DNA from 2 places in the Streptomyces sp. NPDC088252 genome. Region 2 is predicted to be linked to the other one. Evidence: riboswitches for the same ligand, from Rfam matches in the RefSeq annotation. Region 2 holds a riboswitch; the other holds the start of a gene.

Region 1 (8,336 bases), on a different contig from region 2:
CCCGATGTAGAGCAGTTCCGGGTCGAAGCCCAGTCGCCTGTTGCGGCCCTGCAGGCTGCCGAAGAAGTAGACCCGGCGGGAGTGGTGGTAGATCAGGTCGTCGGTCGCGTCACGCACCAGTTCCGTGGCCTCGACGGCCAGTCGGGTGTCGGGCACCGTCACTCCGGTGACGGATGCGAGGTCGGCGCTGCCGGTCATGTGAACTCCTCCTTCGTACGGGGTGTCGGGCCCCTCGTCCGGATGTCGGGTCTACTCGTGCGATTCTTCAGCCGGTGGCCCTTCTCCGCCAGGCCGGCCGTCCGCGGCGTCCCCCCTGTCCGCCAGGGAGAGATGGAGATGGGCCAGGTCGTGCGGGACGGGCCCGTCGTGACGGAAGAGGGGCGGGCTCTCCCCGTCGGCGGCCGTCGCCGGGGCGTCCGTGAGGCGCAGACGTGTGCGCAGTCGCCCGTAGAAGTCGTGCGGACCGAGCCTGATGACGCGCAGACGACGCGGTGCCGCGTACACCCCGAGCCAGTCTCCGGCGTGCAGTACGCCTCGCAGCTGACCGTCGATCGTGACCGCGCCCTGCCCGGAATGGGCCAGGACCCGCACCGCGACCGGTTCGTCCGGGGCGACGACGACGGTGCGGTTGAAGGTCATGTGGGGTGCGACGGGTGTGAAGAGGACGGCGTCCATGCGGGGTGAGACCACCGGGCCGCCCGCGGCGAAGCTGTAGGCGGTCGACCCGGTGGGCGTCGCCATGATCACGGCGTCGGCCGAGTACGAGGCGAGGAGCCGACCGCCGATGTAGACGCCGAGACCCACCTGCCGGTCGCGCGCCAGTTTCTCGACGACGACGTCGTTCAGAGCCGTGACGTCCAGCGCCACGCCCCAGCCCTCCGCCGCGGCCTCGGCCTCCCGGTCCACCTGGGGAGGCGGCAGCATCGGGCGCCGTCCGTAACCCATCAGGGCATCGATGTCCTTGGGCACTTCGAGTACGCGGGAGGCCCGCATCGTCAGCGTCATGCGTTCCTCGACATCGGCCCGCCCGTGGTGGACGGCATCGAGCGCCCGGACGACGTCGGCGGCCGGCACCTCGGTCAGGAAGCCGACCCGGCCCAGGTCGATCCCGAGGACGGCGGCACGGTTCTTGGCCGCGATCCGGGCACCGCGCAGAAATGTCCCGTCGCCACCGAGCGTCACGATGAGATCGGGATTGCCCGCGACATCCGCCTCCTCACGGCCGCCGCGCCGACGTGCGTCGTCACGCCACACGTCGATCTCCATGCACGGAATGCCTTCGCCCGCGCACCAGCCGCGTACGACGTGCTCCGTGGCGACGGCCTCGGGGCGGCCCCGGTGGACAACGACTCCCACCCGCTCGACACTCATCCCGCTCCGACTCCCCGTGTTCCGACGATGTGGCGACGTCCTGGTCCCACCTTGACCGTTCAGGGGTGCGCCTGCTCGGTCGCCGGGCCGACGGGGCGGTCCCCGGTCAGGCGATCGGACCCCGGAGCGGTCTGCCCGCCGCGAGGGCAGACTGGTGGGGAAGGGGTCGTCCGCTCTTCATCTACGCGACGCGGCCGAGTCCACCCGGTGACCCCCAGGTTGCGGCGCCCCACACGGCGCGTGCTCGTCACTTCTGTCCGGAGCAGGCCATGAGCGCAGTCCAGGCGTCCAGGCGCGGTCGACGTTCCCTCATCGCGCCGGCCGGGGCCGTGGCCCTCGCCGTCGCCTCGATCGGCCTCTGGGCCATCACCGGTTCCACGGCACGGGCCGCCGCGCTCCCGGCCCCCGATCATGTCGTGGTCGTGGTGATGGAGAACCACGCCTACACCCAGGTGATCGGCAGCTCCAGCGCCCCGTACATCAACAACACGCTCAAGGCGGGTGGTGCGAACCTCACCCGGTCCTTCGGGCTCACCCACCCCAGCGAGCCGAACTACTACATGCTGTTCTCGGGCTCCGGTCAGGGCCGCACCGACGACAGTTGTGTGGGCGTCGGTTCCCTGTCCGCCCCCGATCTCGCGTCCGAGCTGATCGCCGCGGGAAAGACCTGGGCCAGCTACAACGAGACGCTTCCCAGCCAGGGTTCGACCGTCTGCAGCAGCGGCGACTACGCCCAGCAGCACAACCCCTGGTTCGGGTTCGCCAATGTGCCGACCAGCACCGCGAAGACCATGACTCAGTTCCCGGCCGACTTCACGAACCTGCCGAAGGTGTCGTTCGTCGTGCCGAACCTGTGCAACGACATGCACGACTGCTCGGTGGCCACCGGCGACGCCTGGCTCAGGAACGAGCTGGGTGCCTATGCCGCCTGGGCCAAGACGCACAACAGCCTTCTGGTCGTCACGTTCGACGAGGACGACGAGCTGTCGGGGAACCGTATCCCCACCGTCCTCTACGGAGAACACGTCATCCCCGGCAGCTCCAGCGGTGCCACCTACAACCACTACGACGTCCTGCGCACCCTGGAGGACCTGGCCGGGCTGACGACACACGCCGGCCACGCGGCCTCGGCATCCGACATCACCGGTATCTGGAACTGACAGCGGTGTGTGCCGCGGACCCCCGCGGCGCCGAAACCGGCGTGCCCGGCACCGGGCACGCCGGCTGATGACGTCCGCCGTCACCCCGGGCTGCCCGGGGTCACGTCTCGGCGGCCGGAGCGGGAACACGATCCCCGCCCCCGTCGTCCGGTGTGGTCAGGACTGCACGTCCTCCGGAATGCTGACCAGCCATCGGGTCTCCCCGCGGGGGCGCAGGTACAGCACCCAGTAGAGCGTGGCGACCGCCGTGATCCCGCCGGTCCACAGCAGGTACTCGGTCTCCTGCTGGGCCAGGATGTACGCGAGCACGGCGATGAGCAGCACGGGGATCGCGGGCCACAGCGGCATGCGCCAGGCCGGCGCCTCACGGTGCGCGCCGCGGCGGCAGAGCAGGGCGGCGACCGCGACCAGCAGATACATGCCGGTGACGGAGACACCGGTGACGCCGTACAGGGTGTCGAGGTTGACGAAGCAGAGCGCCGCTCCGGGAACGCCGACGACCAGGGTCGCCACCCACGGGGAGCCGAACCGGCCGAGGCGGGACAGCGCGGCGTTGACCGGCTCGGGCCAGGCCTTGTCGCGGGCGGAGGCGAACAGGACCCGTGAGTTCTGGATGACCATGACGATGCCCGCGTTGATGATCGCGAGAGCGACGCAGAGGCTGACGAACGTGCCGACGGCCGAGTTGGACCAGGCGGCGACCATGGTGTTCAAGTCCCCGGAGGTCAGGGCCGCGAGGTCCGGGGCGCCGAGCGTGATGGCGACGACCGGGACGAGGATGACCGCCGTGGAGATGGCGAGCGTGGCGAGCACGGTACGGGCGACGTTGCGCCGCGGGTTCTCCAGTTCCTCCGAGAGGTAGACGGCCGTGGAGAAGCCCTGGGTGATGAAGAGCGCGATCGCGAGCCCGGAGACCACCATCATCGCGGTGACCGTGGAAGTCGTTCCGCTCGACGAGGCGACCGACCCGTGCACCAGCGCGGAGGCCCCACGCTCGGAGTGCGCGAACCCGAGAACGGCGACGACGCCCGCCGCGATCACCTCCAGGACGAGGAAGATCCCGGTGATCCACGCGTTGGCGCGCAGGTCGAGGAGACCGGCGAGGGTGGCGAGCACCATGACGCCCGCACCAGCGGCGGGGGCCGGAATGTGCACGACGGGGGCGAGGTAGTCGGCCGTTCCCATGGCGATGACCGGGGGCACGATCATCACGACCAACAGGGAGAGCACGAAGACGAGCCACCCGGCCAGCCGTCCCGCCATGGTCGACACCATGGCGTACTCGCCGCCCGCGCTCGGAATGAGGGTGCCGAGCTCCGAGTAGCAGAAGGCGACCGCGATACAGAGCAGTGAGCCGATGGCGATGGTGAGGGCGGTGTATGTGCCGAGGCTGGAGAACAGGTCCGGAACGACCACGAAGAGGGTCGAGGCGGGCGTCACGCAGGACAGCGTGAGCAGTGTCCCGCCCACGACGCCGATGGAACGCTTGAGCTTCTGGGGGGTGGGGCCGGTCGCCGGCGCGAGCGCCTGGGGAGCGCTGAGCGTTTCGGTCATCGTGCGATTCCGATCAACAGGTGCGGTGTCTGAGCACGGGAGCGGTATCGCCTCCAGACGAGGACGTGGTGAGTGGTTTCATCGCTCCCAGCGCGACATGCAATCCTGACGAGTTCCGCAGGTCAAGAGCTGTTCACCTTCGGAATTCGTTGTTTCGGAAGCAGGATCCGACTGTTTGGCGTTAAGAGTGCGTCAATCTGTTGGGGATCGGCGGGTACGGGAACCGCAGCCGGATCCCGGGGAAAGTTTTGCCCGTTCCGCATTCCGGAAGGGTGGGGCGCCGCGAAGCCGGGCTGCCGCGGGTCGCGCATCCACCGCCTTGGTGCCAGCCTGGATACATGGCTTGGGCGTCATGGACGACTCGCGGTGTGTTCTCCGGGCACGGTGGCGTGCTCACGGAAGAGGTCGGCATCCTGTCCGGGGATCTGACTGTTCACACGACCTGGGCCGATGACACGGCCCAGGTGACTGTGCAGTACACAGGGGCGATCGACTGGTTCACCATGTCGGGCAGTCCGGTGCCGTGCTGCTCGGAGGATGACAGCCGGCGTTTGCACGACGCAGTGGTGCGGTCCGTTCGGGAGGGGGAGGCGGCCACGGTTCCCAGACCGCCGCCCCGGCGTTCGGAACGGCCCACGCAGAGCGCCCAGGAGTGACGGTCACCGGCCGACGTACCGACGCCGCGGGACGGCCCTTGGGACGTGTCTTCGAAACTGTGGTCTGCCGTGCGACGCCAGTCCAAAGGCACGTTCTAGGATCCTCCGCATGAGCAGAGCGTTCAGCGGCTGGACAGAGCAGGCATTCGAGCTGCTGCTGCAGTTGGAGGGTGCGCCTTCGCGGGAAGCGCGCGAGAAACTCCGGAAGGACCGGGAACGCCTCGTCCGGCAGCCCATGATCGCGTTGCTGAACGAGGTGGCGGACGCGGACCGGGCGTACGAGGACTTCTCCGTCTGGGGTTTCCGCAAGGATCCGTGGTGGTGGCAGCATCAAGCGGCGGAGATCCGGATCGCGCGCAATGTCCGGATCGGCCTGCGCTTCGATCTCGACGGGCTCCGGATCAAAGGTGGCTGGGACTATCCGGATCCGGGGCAGATCCCGTTGTTCCGTACGGCAGTTGCCGCGCGGGAGAGCGGACCGGAGCTGGTGCGCGCCGTCGAGGCCCTGGAGGCGCGAGGGTACGAGATCACCGGTGACGTCATGCAGCGCGTACCGCGTGGTCACGACGCCGGTCATCCGCGGGCCGCTCTCCTTCGGCACCGCTCGGTATCCGCCGCCCGCCCCCTCGGCGGGGACTGCGCGCAGCACACGGCTGCGCTGGTCGACTCCGTGCTCGTGGCGGCGGAGGAATTGGCACCCCTGCTGTCCTGGCTCGCCCGCCACGTGACCGTTCCGGGCCCCTGTCGCCCTGTCACCTGACGTCGCCGCCGCGTGCGGCTCCGGCCGACGAACCGCCGAAAGGCGGTCCCTGACCGGTGGGTGATCCGTTGCCGGGAGAAGTCCCGGCCTCTCGCCACCCGTCGGTCCTGAACCGCCTTTCGGTGCCGCTGTGCGTCAGTACGCCCCGAAGACGTTGTCGATCGAACCGTACTTGTCGGCGGCGTAGTTGCACGCTGCGGTGATGTTGGCGACCGGGTCGTAGCTGTCCATGGACGTGCCGGGCACGTGGTAGGCACGGAACGTCGGGTCGATGATCTGCAGAAGGCCCTTGGAGGGCGTTCCCTTGGCGGCGTTCGAGTCCCAGTTGTTGATGGCCAGCGGGTTGCCGGAGGACTCACGCATGATGTTGCGGTGGATGCTGTCGTAGCCGCCGGGGATGCCGTGCTGGGCCATGACGGCCAGCGCCTCCCTGATCCAGCCGTCCAGATTGTTCGCGTACGTCGCGGGCTTTGCCGCCGGGGTGGTCGCGGCCGATGCAGCGGCGGTCTTCACGGTGGTCGCGGCGGGGGTGGCTGCCCCGATTGTCAGCGTCATGCCCGGGACAATCAGTCCGGGATTGTCGCCGACGACCTCTCGATTGTCCGCGTACAGCTTCTGCCAGCCACCGCTGAGGGAATGCGCCTTCGCGATCTTGGAAAGGGTGTCGCCGGCGATCACGGAATACGTTGCGGGCGCAGCCTTCTGTACGGAGATTTCCTTGGCGGTGGCGGCCTGCGCCGGCGCGGCGGAGGCGAAGCCGGCACCCACCAGCGGAAGTACGAGGGCGACTCCGCCGGTGGCCGCGGCGATGAAACCGCGGGTCAGCGAAGTGGACTTGCGACGATCGTGCTTACCCGTTATGGACATGCTGAATTCCTCTCCGTCGCCTGCGAGGTGAGCTGTCGGGTTCGGACTGGAGATGTCCGGCCGCACGCGAATGCGACTTCACCCCGAGCCGTTCCGGATACCGGACCGGCGGCTTACCTGGGTCCCCCGCTCCTGCCGTACACGAGATGGGTCGGATTCTCGGACGGCGGCAGGATTTGGCGTTCCGTCCGGATTGACGGTGACCGTAGGCGAGAAACACCGAAAGGAACAAGTCCCCATTTCTGGATCACATTTCATTTACAAGATCGATCAATGGAATTCGCAGTAATCCACCTCACACCGCGCGGCTGAATTTCCTTGCACAGAAGGGCAGCGCACCGGTCACCGAGACCTTCGAACCCTTGAACGTGACTCGCACCACGAAGTCACAAAAGGGACATTTCTTTTTGTATCTAAATGGCGCGACAGGTAGAGAAAGCCCCTTTATTGACGAAGTTATTAATTTTGGGCAAATCGGTCATATAGCGACATTCGTCTGTTGACTCGAAGGGGCTTCGCTCCTGCACACCGCTCGGCGGACCGACCACGTCCGAAACGGCTCCGTCGCCTCGGGGCTTTGCCTTTCGTCCTGCGGCTCGTTATCGTTCCAAACGGCCCTGTTGTCTCCGATAGAGGTGGACGTTGCGCATCTGAGGTTCGCGAACATCGCGCCGTACGGCTCATGCCGTACGCCCGTCACGCAGTAGCAGTGCCTTCCCCTGCCCGTGACCCCGCGTGGATGCGACCTCGGTGCCTCAGCCGTCCTTCGACCTTCCGGACCGCCGCACCCTCCTTCTCGGCACGGTCGCTGCGTGGTGCTCGCATACGAAGCCCCCTTCACCACGCTTGCGACTGCGAGGATCATCATGGCGACACCCACTGCCCCCAGCGCTTCGCTCACCTGCTCCGCTCTGTCGTTCCAGTGGCCGGACGGCACGACCGTCCTCGACGGCCTCTCGCTCAGCATCGGCCGGGGCCGTACCGGACTCGTCGGTACCAATGGCGCGGGCAAGTCCACCCTGCTGCGACTGCTGGCCGGCCGGCTGCGTCCCTCCCAGGGCTCGGTGGCGGTCGGCGGCAGCCTCGCCTACCTGCCGCAGAACATCACCCTCGACACGACGCTGCGTGTGGACGCGGCCCTCGGCATCGCCGAGCGGCGCGACGCGCTGCGCGCCATCGAAGCCGGGGACGTGGACGAGAGGCACTTCGAGACGATCGGCGACGACTGGGACGTCGAGGAACGGGCCGTGGCGACCCTGGGCTCCCTGGGACTCGGCAGCATCGGACTGGACCGCACCGTGGCCCAGCTGTCCGGGGGCGAGACCGTTCTCCTGCGCCTGGCCGCGCTTCTGCTGGAACGTCCCGATGTCCTTCTGCTGGACGAGCCCACCAACAACCTCGATGTGCTCGCTCGGCGCAGGCTCTACGAGGCCGTCGACAACTGGCGCTCCGGCGTGCTGGTCGTGGTCAGCCACGACCTCGAACTGCTGGAGCGCGTCGACCGCATCGCCGAACTCCGTTCCGGTTCCGTGAACTGGTACGGCGGTGGCTGGTCGGCCTACCAGGAAGCCCTGAGCATCGAGCAGGAGGCCGCCGGAAGGATGTTGCGCGCCGCGGAGGCGGATGTACGCCGCCAGAAGCGCGAGCTGGAGGAGACCGAGGTGAAGCTGGCCCGACGCCGGCGTCAGGGCAGGAAGACGGAGGCCGACGGGGGGCTCCCGAAGATCCTCGCCGGCCGCCGGAAGCGGTCCGCGCAGGAGTCCGCGGGAAGGCTTCGCGGCCTCCAGGAGGATCGGCTCAGCGAGGCGCGCGACCGCCATGAGGAAGCCGCGGACGCGATCCGTGACGATGCCGAGATCCGTGTGAGCCTCCCCCGCACCGCTGTTCCCGCCGGCCGCACCGTGCTGAGCCTGCACGAACTGCGCCCCCGGTTCGGCAGGCTGCAGCAGGGCGACCTCCATGTGCACG
Region 2 (8,336 bases):
TCTCGGCGGCGGAGCGGGACTTGCCCTCGAACTCGTACTTGCCGTCCTTGTAGAACTCCGAGGCGGCGACGTCGAGCGCGAGCGCGATGTCCTTGCCCGGGACGTAGCCGGCTTCCTTGATGGCCTCGACGATCAGGTCCAGGGCGGCGCGGTTCGACTCCAGGTTCGGCGCGAAGCCGCCCTCGTCACCGAGACCGGTCGAAAGACCCTTGGTCTTCAGGACCTTCTTCAGCGTGTGGTAGACCTCGGCGCCCCAGCGCAGGGCCTCGGAGAAGGACTCCGCGCCGATCGGGGCGATCATGAACTCCTGGATGTCCACGTTGGAGTCGGCGTGCGACCCACCGTTGAGGATGTTCATCATCGGAACGGGCAGCAGGTGTGCGTTCGGGCCGCCGAGGTAGCGGAACAGCGGCAGGTCCGAGGCCTCGGAGGCGGCGTGGGCGACGGCCAGGGAGACACCGAGGATGGCGTTCGCGCCGAGCGAGCCCTTGTTCTCCGTGGCGTCCAGGTCGAACATCGCCTGGTCGATCAACCGCTGCTCGGTCGCGTCGTACCCCACGAGCTCCGGGCCGATCTGCTCGATCACGGCGAGGACGGCCTTCTCCACGCCCTTGCCCTGGTAGCGGTTGGGGTCACCGTCGCGAAGCTCAATGGCCTCGAACGCACCGGTGGAGGCGCCGGACGGCACGGCAGCACGGCCCGTGCTGCCGTCGTCGAGGCCAACCTCGACCTCGACCGTGGGGTTCCCCCGGGAGTCGAGGATTTCCCGGGCTACGACGACGTCGATGGACGGCACGAGGCATCTCCTTCTGGGATATGACACTGGTTGTGCAGGGTCACTTTGGCCTTGCGACAAGAGCCTAACCGGCCCGGCCCGCTCAGTCGGACGACCGCCCGTCCCCTGGGACGAAAAAGGACCCAAGAGCGAGTATTGCGGGGCAAACAGCCAGAATTTTACTGGCCAGTAACTATAGAAGTTGAACGATCACGCACCGCCGGGGCCGCCCCCGGGACCCAGGCCGGCCCCGCCCGTACGGACGCGATACGGGCCCGCCCTCAGGGATGCGATACGGGGACGACGCGCCCCGCCGGGACGGAGCCGCCGCACATACAGAGGTGACGCGCCCCGCAGAAGCAGGGGGCCACACGGAAACCCCGGCCCGGCGCGTACGGGGGAATGCGCGCCGGGCCGGGGTGCTCAGGGAGGAGAGGCCCCGGACTACTTCGTCAGGTGCAGCTGCTGACCCGGGTAGATCAGGTCGGCGTCCTTGACGATGTCCTTGTTCAGCTCGAACAGGTGCTGCCAGCCGCCCTTGACCTTGTGGTCGGCGGCGATCCGGCTCAGGGAGTCGCCGGAGACGACCTTGTACTCGCCGTCGCCCTTCTCGACCTTCTCGCCGGTCGGGGTGGTGACGGTCTTCTTCGACTCGGCCTGCGGGGCGGTGGAGCGGTCCGAGCGGTTGGTGGCGGGGGCCTCGGTGCGCTCGGCCTTCTTCGGCTGGGCCGGCTGCGACTGCCGCTCGGGCGCGGCCGGGGCGCTCTGCTGCTGCGTGGCGCCGGAGTTGGTCTTCGAGGAGGAGCCGGTGTCGACGCCCGGGTCCACACCGTCGTTGCGCAGGTTGCCGGCGCCGGCGCAGCCCCAGGCACCCGGGCCCTGCATGGCGAGGAGCTTCTCGGCGGTGGCGATCTGCTGAGCCTTGGTGGCCAGGTCGGCACGGGGGGCGTACTGCGTACCGCCGGCGGCGGCCCAGCTGGACTGCGAGAACTGCAGCCCGCCGTAGTAGCCGTTGCCGGTGTTGATGGACCAGTTGCCACCGGACTCGCACTGCGCGACGGCGTCCCAGGTCGCGACGGAGGCTGCGGAGGCACCGGTCGCACCCATCAGCGGGACGGCGACGGCGGTACCGGCGACACCGGCGAGCGTGGCGACACGGACGGCCTTGGACGGGCGGCGGTGCTTGCCCTTGCTGGAAAACAGCATGGAACTTCTCCTCACCGACGCCTACGAGGTGAGCTGTCGGGTTCGGGCCAAGTGAGTTGCCCGGTCGCACGTCCTAGCACGCGACTTCACCCCAAGCCGCCCCTGATCCACCTTTCGGCGATCGGGCCGGCGCCTACCTGGGTCCCCCGCTCCTGCCTACGGCGCTTTACGCGTCTGTTCCCTTCGACCGACGGCAGGATTCGGCGTGACGGTCGACGGGGCCCGCGGTGCGAGCGGTTCCGACCGTAAACACAGGCAACCCCCACATTCAACGATGGACACATCGGACAATCAGCCCTTACTTGCATCTGAGGAACCGTCGTTTTCGCAGGTCGGAGGCGATGCGGAAGGGCTCCCCGGGCGCGACACGCCAGTTGACGCAAAGAGACCCATGTCTCACTTACGCATAAGTGGACATAGGTCCCCTAACTACCCCGATTTTTGAGGCTCTATTAGCCGATTTTCAGACTGCCCTCAGTCGGCCTTCACGTCGAGACGGAGGCTCTGGCCAGGGAGGATGAGGTCCGGGTCGGAGCCGACCGTCCCCCTGTTGGCCTCATAGAGTGCGGGCCAGCCGCCGGGAACCTTCTGTGCGTCAGCAATCGCCCAGAGGTTGTCGCCGGAACGGACGGTGTACGCGCCGTCGGCAGCCGCCGCGCCCGCGTCGCGGGCGTCGCCGCCACCGCGGGAGGCATGGCGACCCGACTCGCGGTCGACGCCGCCGTTCGCGTCCGGGCTCCCTTCGGGCGCCGGGGCGCCGCGGTGCTTGCCGCTCACACCATTGGACGAGTCGGACGTACGGGGTGAATCGGACGCATCGTCGGACGGGCCCGAGGACGGGGCGGCCGACTCGGTGGCCGAAGGCTTCGCGGAGTGGCCCTTCCTGCCCGCCGACTTGCCGTGGGCACCCGAGGCGCCAGCCCTGTCCGACGGCGTGGCGGCATCGGACGGGGTGGCCGACTCGCCGTCAGCCGGCTCCGCACCGCTCGTCGGCTCGCCGGAGGGCGCGATCCCCGGGTCGACACCCGGCAGCGCCCCGTCCGCCGCGAGACCGGAGATGACCGCACAGCTGGGCCACGCCCCCGGACCCTTGTCGGCCAGGACCTTCTGGGCCACGGCTATCTGCTGCGCGCGGCTGGCGAGGTCGGCACGCGGGGCGTACGACTCGCCGCCGTACGCCTTCCAGGTCTCCGGCGAGAACTGCAGGCCGCCGTAGAAGCCATTGCCGAGGTCGGCGCTCCACATGCCGCCGCTCTCGCACTCGGCCACCCGGTCCCAGGTCGTGGCGTCGGCCGCGTGCGCACCGGCCGCGCCGAGCAGCGGGATGGCGATGGCCGAGCCGGTCACGCCCGCGGCGACGACGATGGCGGGTGCCTGACGAGGGCGACGGTGTCTGCCGTTCGCGGAGCCCATGGGGTTGCCTTCCGTGTGACTGACGAGTGACTGGTGAGTCGAACGGTGAACCTAGCGGGACTCGAACGCGTGTCACAAGTCGATGCAGCGCAGATCACGTGAAAGTCACAGAGTTGACAGTGTGTCACCTTGCGTCGTGGGGACCCCCGGCTCGAACTCCACCGGCAACGTGCGCAGTCCGCGCATGATGAGCCCGCCACGCCACCGCAAATCGGCAGGTTCCACCGCAAGCCGCAGGTCCGGAAGGCGCCTCAGGAGCGTGGAGAGCGCGGTCTGTCCCTCCAGCCGGGCGAGTGGTGCTCCCAGGCAGTAGTGGATGCCGTGCCCGTATCCGAGGTGCTGATTGTCACGCCGTGCGAGGTCGAGCGTGTCGGGGTTCTCGAAGCGTTCCGGGTCGCGGTCGGCGGCGGCGAGCACGACGAGCACGGGGTCACCGGCCGCGATGTCCTGCCCGCCGAGTGTCAGAGGCTCGGTGGCGAACCGCCAGGTCGCCAGCTCCACCGGGCCGTCGTAGCGCAGCAGTTCCTCGATGCCGGTCTCCAGCAGTTCGCTCTCCCCCGCATCGAGGGAGAGATGCAGCCGCTCACGCTGCACGGGGTTGCGCAGCAGGGCGTACACCCCGTTGCCGATGAGATTGACCGTCGTCTCGAAGCCGGCGAAGAGGAGGATGAAGGCCATGGCCGCGGCCTCGTTCTCGGTGAGGTGCTCGCCGTGGTCGCTGGCCCGGATCAGCCCCGAGATCAGATCGCCCCCCGGGTTCTCCCGCTTGCGGTGGATCAGCTCGGCGAGATAGCCGCGCATCTTCTTCACCGACCTGGCCACCCCGCCGCGCGGACCGCCGCCGTGGCGGATCATCATGCCCGCCCAGTCCCGGAAGTCGTCCTGGTCCTCGCGCGGCACGCCGAGCAGATCGCAGATCGCGTAGATGGGGAGCGGGAACGCGAAGTCGTGGATGAGGTCCGCCTCCCCCTCCGCGATGAAACGGTCGATGAGGCGGTCCGTCAGTTCCTGCACGCGGGGCGCGAACTCGGCGACCCGTCGCGGGGTGAACGCCTTGGAGACGAGACGGCGCAGCCGGGTGTGGTCGGGCGGGTCGATGTTCAGCAGATGCGTCATCAGCTCCGCCTTGCGCTCGCCCGGGATGCCCGTCTTCCCCTTGGCGTGCGCCGGCTCGGCGTGGTGCGCCGGGTTCTTGGAGAGCCGGCCGTCGGCGAGCGCCTGCCGGGCGTCCGCGTACCGGGTCACGAGCCACGCCTCGACGCCGCTGGGCAGCGCGGTGCGGTGCACCGGGCTGTGCTCGCGCAGCCAGGCGTAGGCCGGATACGGATCGGTGGCGAACTCCCAGGTGAAGAGTTCGGGCGCACCGACGGGGCAGACGGCGGGGTGATCGCCGGGGTCACCGGCGGGGCCGTCGACAGGGCGGGAGCCGGGGTGGTCCGCCGGGCCGTCGGCGGGGCGGTCACCGAAATCACCGGCGGGGCCGTCGGCGGGCAGATCGGCGGGGCGGTCGGCGGGGCTGTGGTTCACCCCCCGACGTTATCCGTTGCCCTCCGCCGCTCGGATGGCGTCCCGGTAGGCGCGGCCCGCGGCCCTCAGCGCGGCCTCGGGGTCGATGCCGTCCTGTTCGGCGCGCACGGCGAGCGCGAGGAGCTCGTACCCGATGCCGTCGCCCGTGGGGAGTGCCACGTCGAGCCCCGCGGTACGGACCCGGCCGGCCAGTTTCGCGGCCAGCGCCAGGCCGGGCTGGCCGAGCGGCACTCCGTCGGTGACCGAGTCGCGCCGCTTCTCGGTGGCCTTGGTCCGCAGCCAGTGCGCGTGCACGTCCTGGGGGGTCTCGGCGGTCTCGTCGCCGAAGACGTGCGGGTGGCGGTGGATCAGCTTCTCGACGAGGGTCGCGGCCACGTCGTCGACGGAGAACGGTTCCTCCCCGTCCTCGGCGATCCGGGCGTGGAGGACGACCTGGAGCAGCACGTCCCCGAGCTCCTCGCGCAGCTCGTCGCGGTCGCCGTCCTCGATCGCCTCGACGAGTTCATACGCCTCCTCGATGGCGTACTTGGCGAGGCCCTTGTGGGTCTTCTGCGAGGTCCAGGGGCACTCGATCCGGATCCGGTCCATGATCTGGACCAGATCGAGGAACCTGGCCCCCGGCAGATCGTACGAACCGGGCAGCAGCTCCAGGTCCGGCATCCGCACCCGACCCGATCCCGCGAGCCTCGCGAGCCCGTCGGTCAGCGACGGGCTGCCTTCGCCGCTCGTCAGGACGACGACGCTCCGGCCGCCCGCGCAGGCGTCGACGAGCTCCTGCGCGGTGGGCCCCGAGTGCTCGACGGTGACGCCCGCCTCGCGCAGATACGGCAGCTGCGGATTGTCCGGCTCGGCGCAGAGCACCCGGTCGGCGGCGTGCAGCGTCTGCCAGGCGGGCCAGGACAGAAGACCGGGCGCGACGCGGTGGCTGGCGGTGAGCAGGACGATACGGCCGGGGGCTTCAGCGTTCACCGTTCGAATCTACCCCGGTCGCTCCGGTCGCCATCGTCAGGCGCCGGACTCGGCACCCGCCTCGGCTTCCTTGGTGACCTGGGTGATCCAGGGGGCCTTGTAGTTGGCGAGCTGGGTCTGCTTGTCGTCCCAGGCGCCGTACCGCGGATTCACGTCGACCTTCAGCGCCTTCGACGCCTTGCTCAGCGCGTCACCGACGGCCTTCTGCCCCGCGGGCTGCTGCAGGTCGGCGCCGAGCGCCTGGGCCAGCTTCGTCAGCTGGACCTGCTCGCGCAGGACGGCGTCGATCTGGTCGGGGGCGACCCAGCTCTGCTGGAGCATCGCCGTCCGCAGCTGTGCCTCTCCCCCGGACTGGGCGGCGGCCGCGCTGCGCATCTGCTGGATCTCGTTGCGACTGACGGTCACGCCGGCGTCCCGCGCGGCCCGGTCGAGGACCCGGTCGAAGATCATGCCGTGCAGTTTGGCCCGGCTGAGCTGCCCGGACTTGTCGATGAGCTGGGAGGCGTCCTTCGAATCACGCTGGGCCTCGCGTACCGCCGCCACCTGGCCCTGCAGCGTGGACACCTCGATCCGGTCCCCTCCGACGAGGGCCGCGGCGCCCGGGTGGGCCTGGCTGCCGCAAGCGGTCAGGAGTGGGGCGCCGGCGAGCAGGGCGGCGGAGACGACGAGCGCGGTGCGACGGCGGCGGTGCAAAGGAAACCTCCCGGGGAGAGTTTGTGCATCAGTGCACAAGACCTTGCGTTGATCGATGTTAGGCAGTGGATGTGGTTGGGGCCACTGGTTCGACCAACGATTCGGAAGGAGTTGGGGATGTGGTCCCTCTCCGGGGCCCTGCCCGGGGCGCTCGGCGGCCTCAGGAGACGCGTTCGGCCGCCGGGACGCCGCGGTCCGGGCGCAGCATGATCGTGCGCGAGACGACGAAGGTGATCGGGATGGCCGCCGCGGCCGCGACCAGTGGCGCGTACCGGCTGCTGAACCCGGAGAGGTCGACCAGCAGATAGACGCCGCCCGTCGTGATGACGAAGTTGGCGGCGTTGGTGAGCGGGAAGAGCAGGAATTTCCGCCAGGTCGGCCGGGTCCGGTAGGTGAAGTACGAGTTCAGGAAGAAGGAGCCGGTCATGCTCAGCGCGAACGCGGCCACATGGGCGGCGATGTACGGCAGCCGGCCCAGCAGGACGAGGTAACAGCCGTAGTACGTACCGGTGTTCACGATACCCACCAGGGCGAATCGGGCCATCTGCGCCTTGACCGTCATCGGCGTGCGAACTCCTGGCGTTCCCGTATCGGCTCAGTCGTCGCCGCGGCGTTCGTGGCCTTCACCAGGAAGTGCGGGCGGCGCTTCACCTCGTAGTAGATACGGCCGACGTACTCGCCGACCACTGCGACCATCACCATCTGGACCCCGGCGAGGGCGGTGACCACGACGAGGAGGGTGACATAGCCGGGGGTGTCGACCCCTCTCACCAGCGCGACGCCGACGATCCAGGCGGCATAGGCGAGGGCGACGGACAGCAGCAGCATGCCCAGGTAGAGCGCGGCGCGCAGCGGTTTGTTGTTGAAGGAGAGAAGCCCGTCGAGACCGTAATTGAGGAGCTTTCCGAAGGTCCAGGCGGAACGGCCCTGTTCGCGGACGGCATTCTCGTAGCTGAAGGTCGTGGTGCGGAATCCCACCCAGGCGAAAAGGCCCTTGGAGAACCGGTTGTACTCGGTGAGTTCCAGGACGGCGTCGACCGTACGGCGGGACAGCAGTCTGAAGTCGCCGACGCCGTCGACCAGTTCCACGTCGACCAGCCGGTTGATCAGCCAGTAGTAGGCGCGGGCGCTGACCGTGCGGGTGACGCGGTCGCCCTTGCGGGTGCGGCGGGCGATCACCTGGTCGTAGCCGTCCGCGTGCTCCTGGAGCATCCGGCCCACGAGCTCCGGCGGGTGCTGGAGGTCGGCGTCCATGATGACGACCGCGTCGCCCTCGGCATGCTGGAGACCGGCCAGCATGGCGGCCTCCTTGCCGAAGTTGCGGCTGAAGGAGACGTAGCGGGCCCGAGGATCGGCGGCGGCCAGCTCCTGGAGGATCACCAGGGTCCGGTCCTTGCTGCCGTCGTCGACATAGACCAGTTGGAATTCATGCCCCAGCCGCGTCATTTCTTCCGTGACACGTTCATGGAAGCGTTCGAGGATCTCTTCCTCGTTGAAACAAGGCACCACCAGCGAGATCAGCACGGATGTACACCAACCCGCGCACGTGTCGGAATTTGACGCTCCATATGACTGAGGGGCGTCCATCAAGTGAATTGCCTTACTCCGGCCGCGGTTTATCCGTTCGAGGCTGGCATATTCCTGCGTATGCCGACTTTCCGCCTCCGTTCGTACGCGGGTTCGCTCGCCGCGCTGCTCACCGTCGCCGCCGTCTGCGCGGGTGACGCCTGGGCGCGGAGCTTTCCGTTCGGAC

What was found. Region 2 has a riboswitch for cyclic di-AMP ahead of ACIOHC_RS10070 (transglycosylase family protein). Riboswitches for the same ligand answer to the same signal wherever they lie in the genome.
Region 1: another riboswitch for cyclic di-AMP. It lies ahead of ACIOHC_RS17510 (transglycosylase SLT domain-containing protein); the one in region 2 lies ahead of ACIOHC_RS10070 (transglycosylase family protein).

Annotation. Positions count from the first base shown of each region.
Region 1 is NZ_JBIURS010000007.1:331,534-339,869, reverse strand. Features, by position in the region: gene ACIOHC_RS17540 (HD domain-containing protein) at 1-198, opposite strand, end outside; gene ACIOHC_RS17535 (NAD(+)/NADH kinase) at 250-1,371, opposite strand; gene ACIOHC_RS17530 (alkaline phosphatase family protein) at 1,641-2,531, shown strand; gene ACIOHC_RS17525 (APC family permease) at 2,688-4,085, opposite strand; gene ACIOHC_RS17520 (hypothetical protein) at 4,424-4,741, shown strand; gene ACIOHC_RS17515 (DUF2461 family protein) at 4,851-5,501, shown strand; gene ACIOHC_RS17510 (transglycosylase SLT domain-containing protein) at 5,637-6,368, opposite strand; cyclic di-AMP (ydaO/yuaA leader) riboswitch at 6,373-6,560, opposite strand; gene ACIOHC_RS17505 (ATP-binding cassette domain-containing protein) at 7,235-8,336, shown strand, end outside.
Region 2 is NZ_JBIURS010000004.1:94,987-103,322, forward strand. Features, by position in the region: gene eno (phosphopyruvate hydratase) at 1-796, opposite strand, end outside; gene ACIOHC_RS10070 (transglycosylase family protein) at 1,220-1,981, opposite strand; cyclic di-AMP (ydaO/yuaA leader) riboswitch at 1,985-2,155, opposite strand; gene ACIOHC_RS10075 (transglycosylase family protein) at 2,456-3,394, opposite strand; gene ACIOHC_RS10080 (cytochrome P450) at 3,500-4,888, opposite strand; gene ACIOHC_RS10085 (nucleoside triphosphate pyrophosphohydrolase) at 4,931-5,890, opposite strand; gene ACIOHC_RS10090 (SurA N-terminal domain-containing protein) at 5,927-6,583, opposite strand; gene ACIOHC_RS10095 (GtrA family protein) at 6,744-7,145, opposite strand; gene ACIOHC_RS10100 (glycosyltransferase family 2 protein) at 7,142-8,107, opposite strand; gene ACIOHC_RS10105 (YfhO family protein) at 8,231-8,336, shown strand, end outside.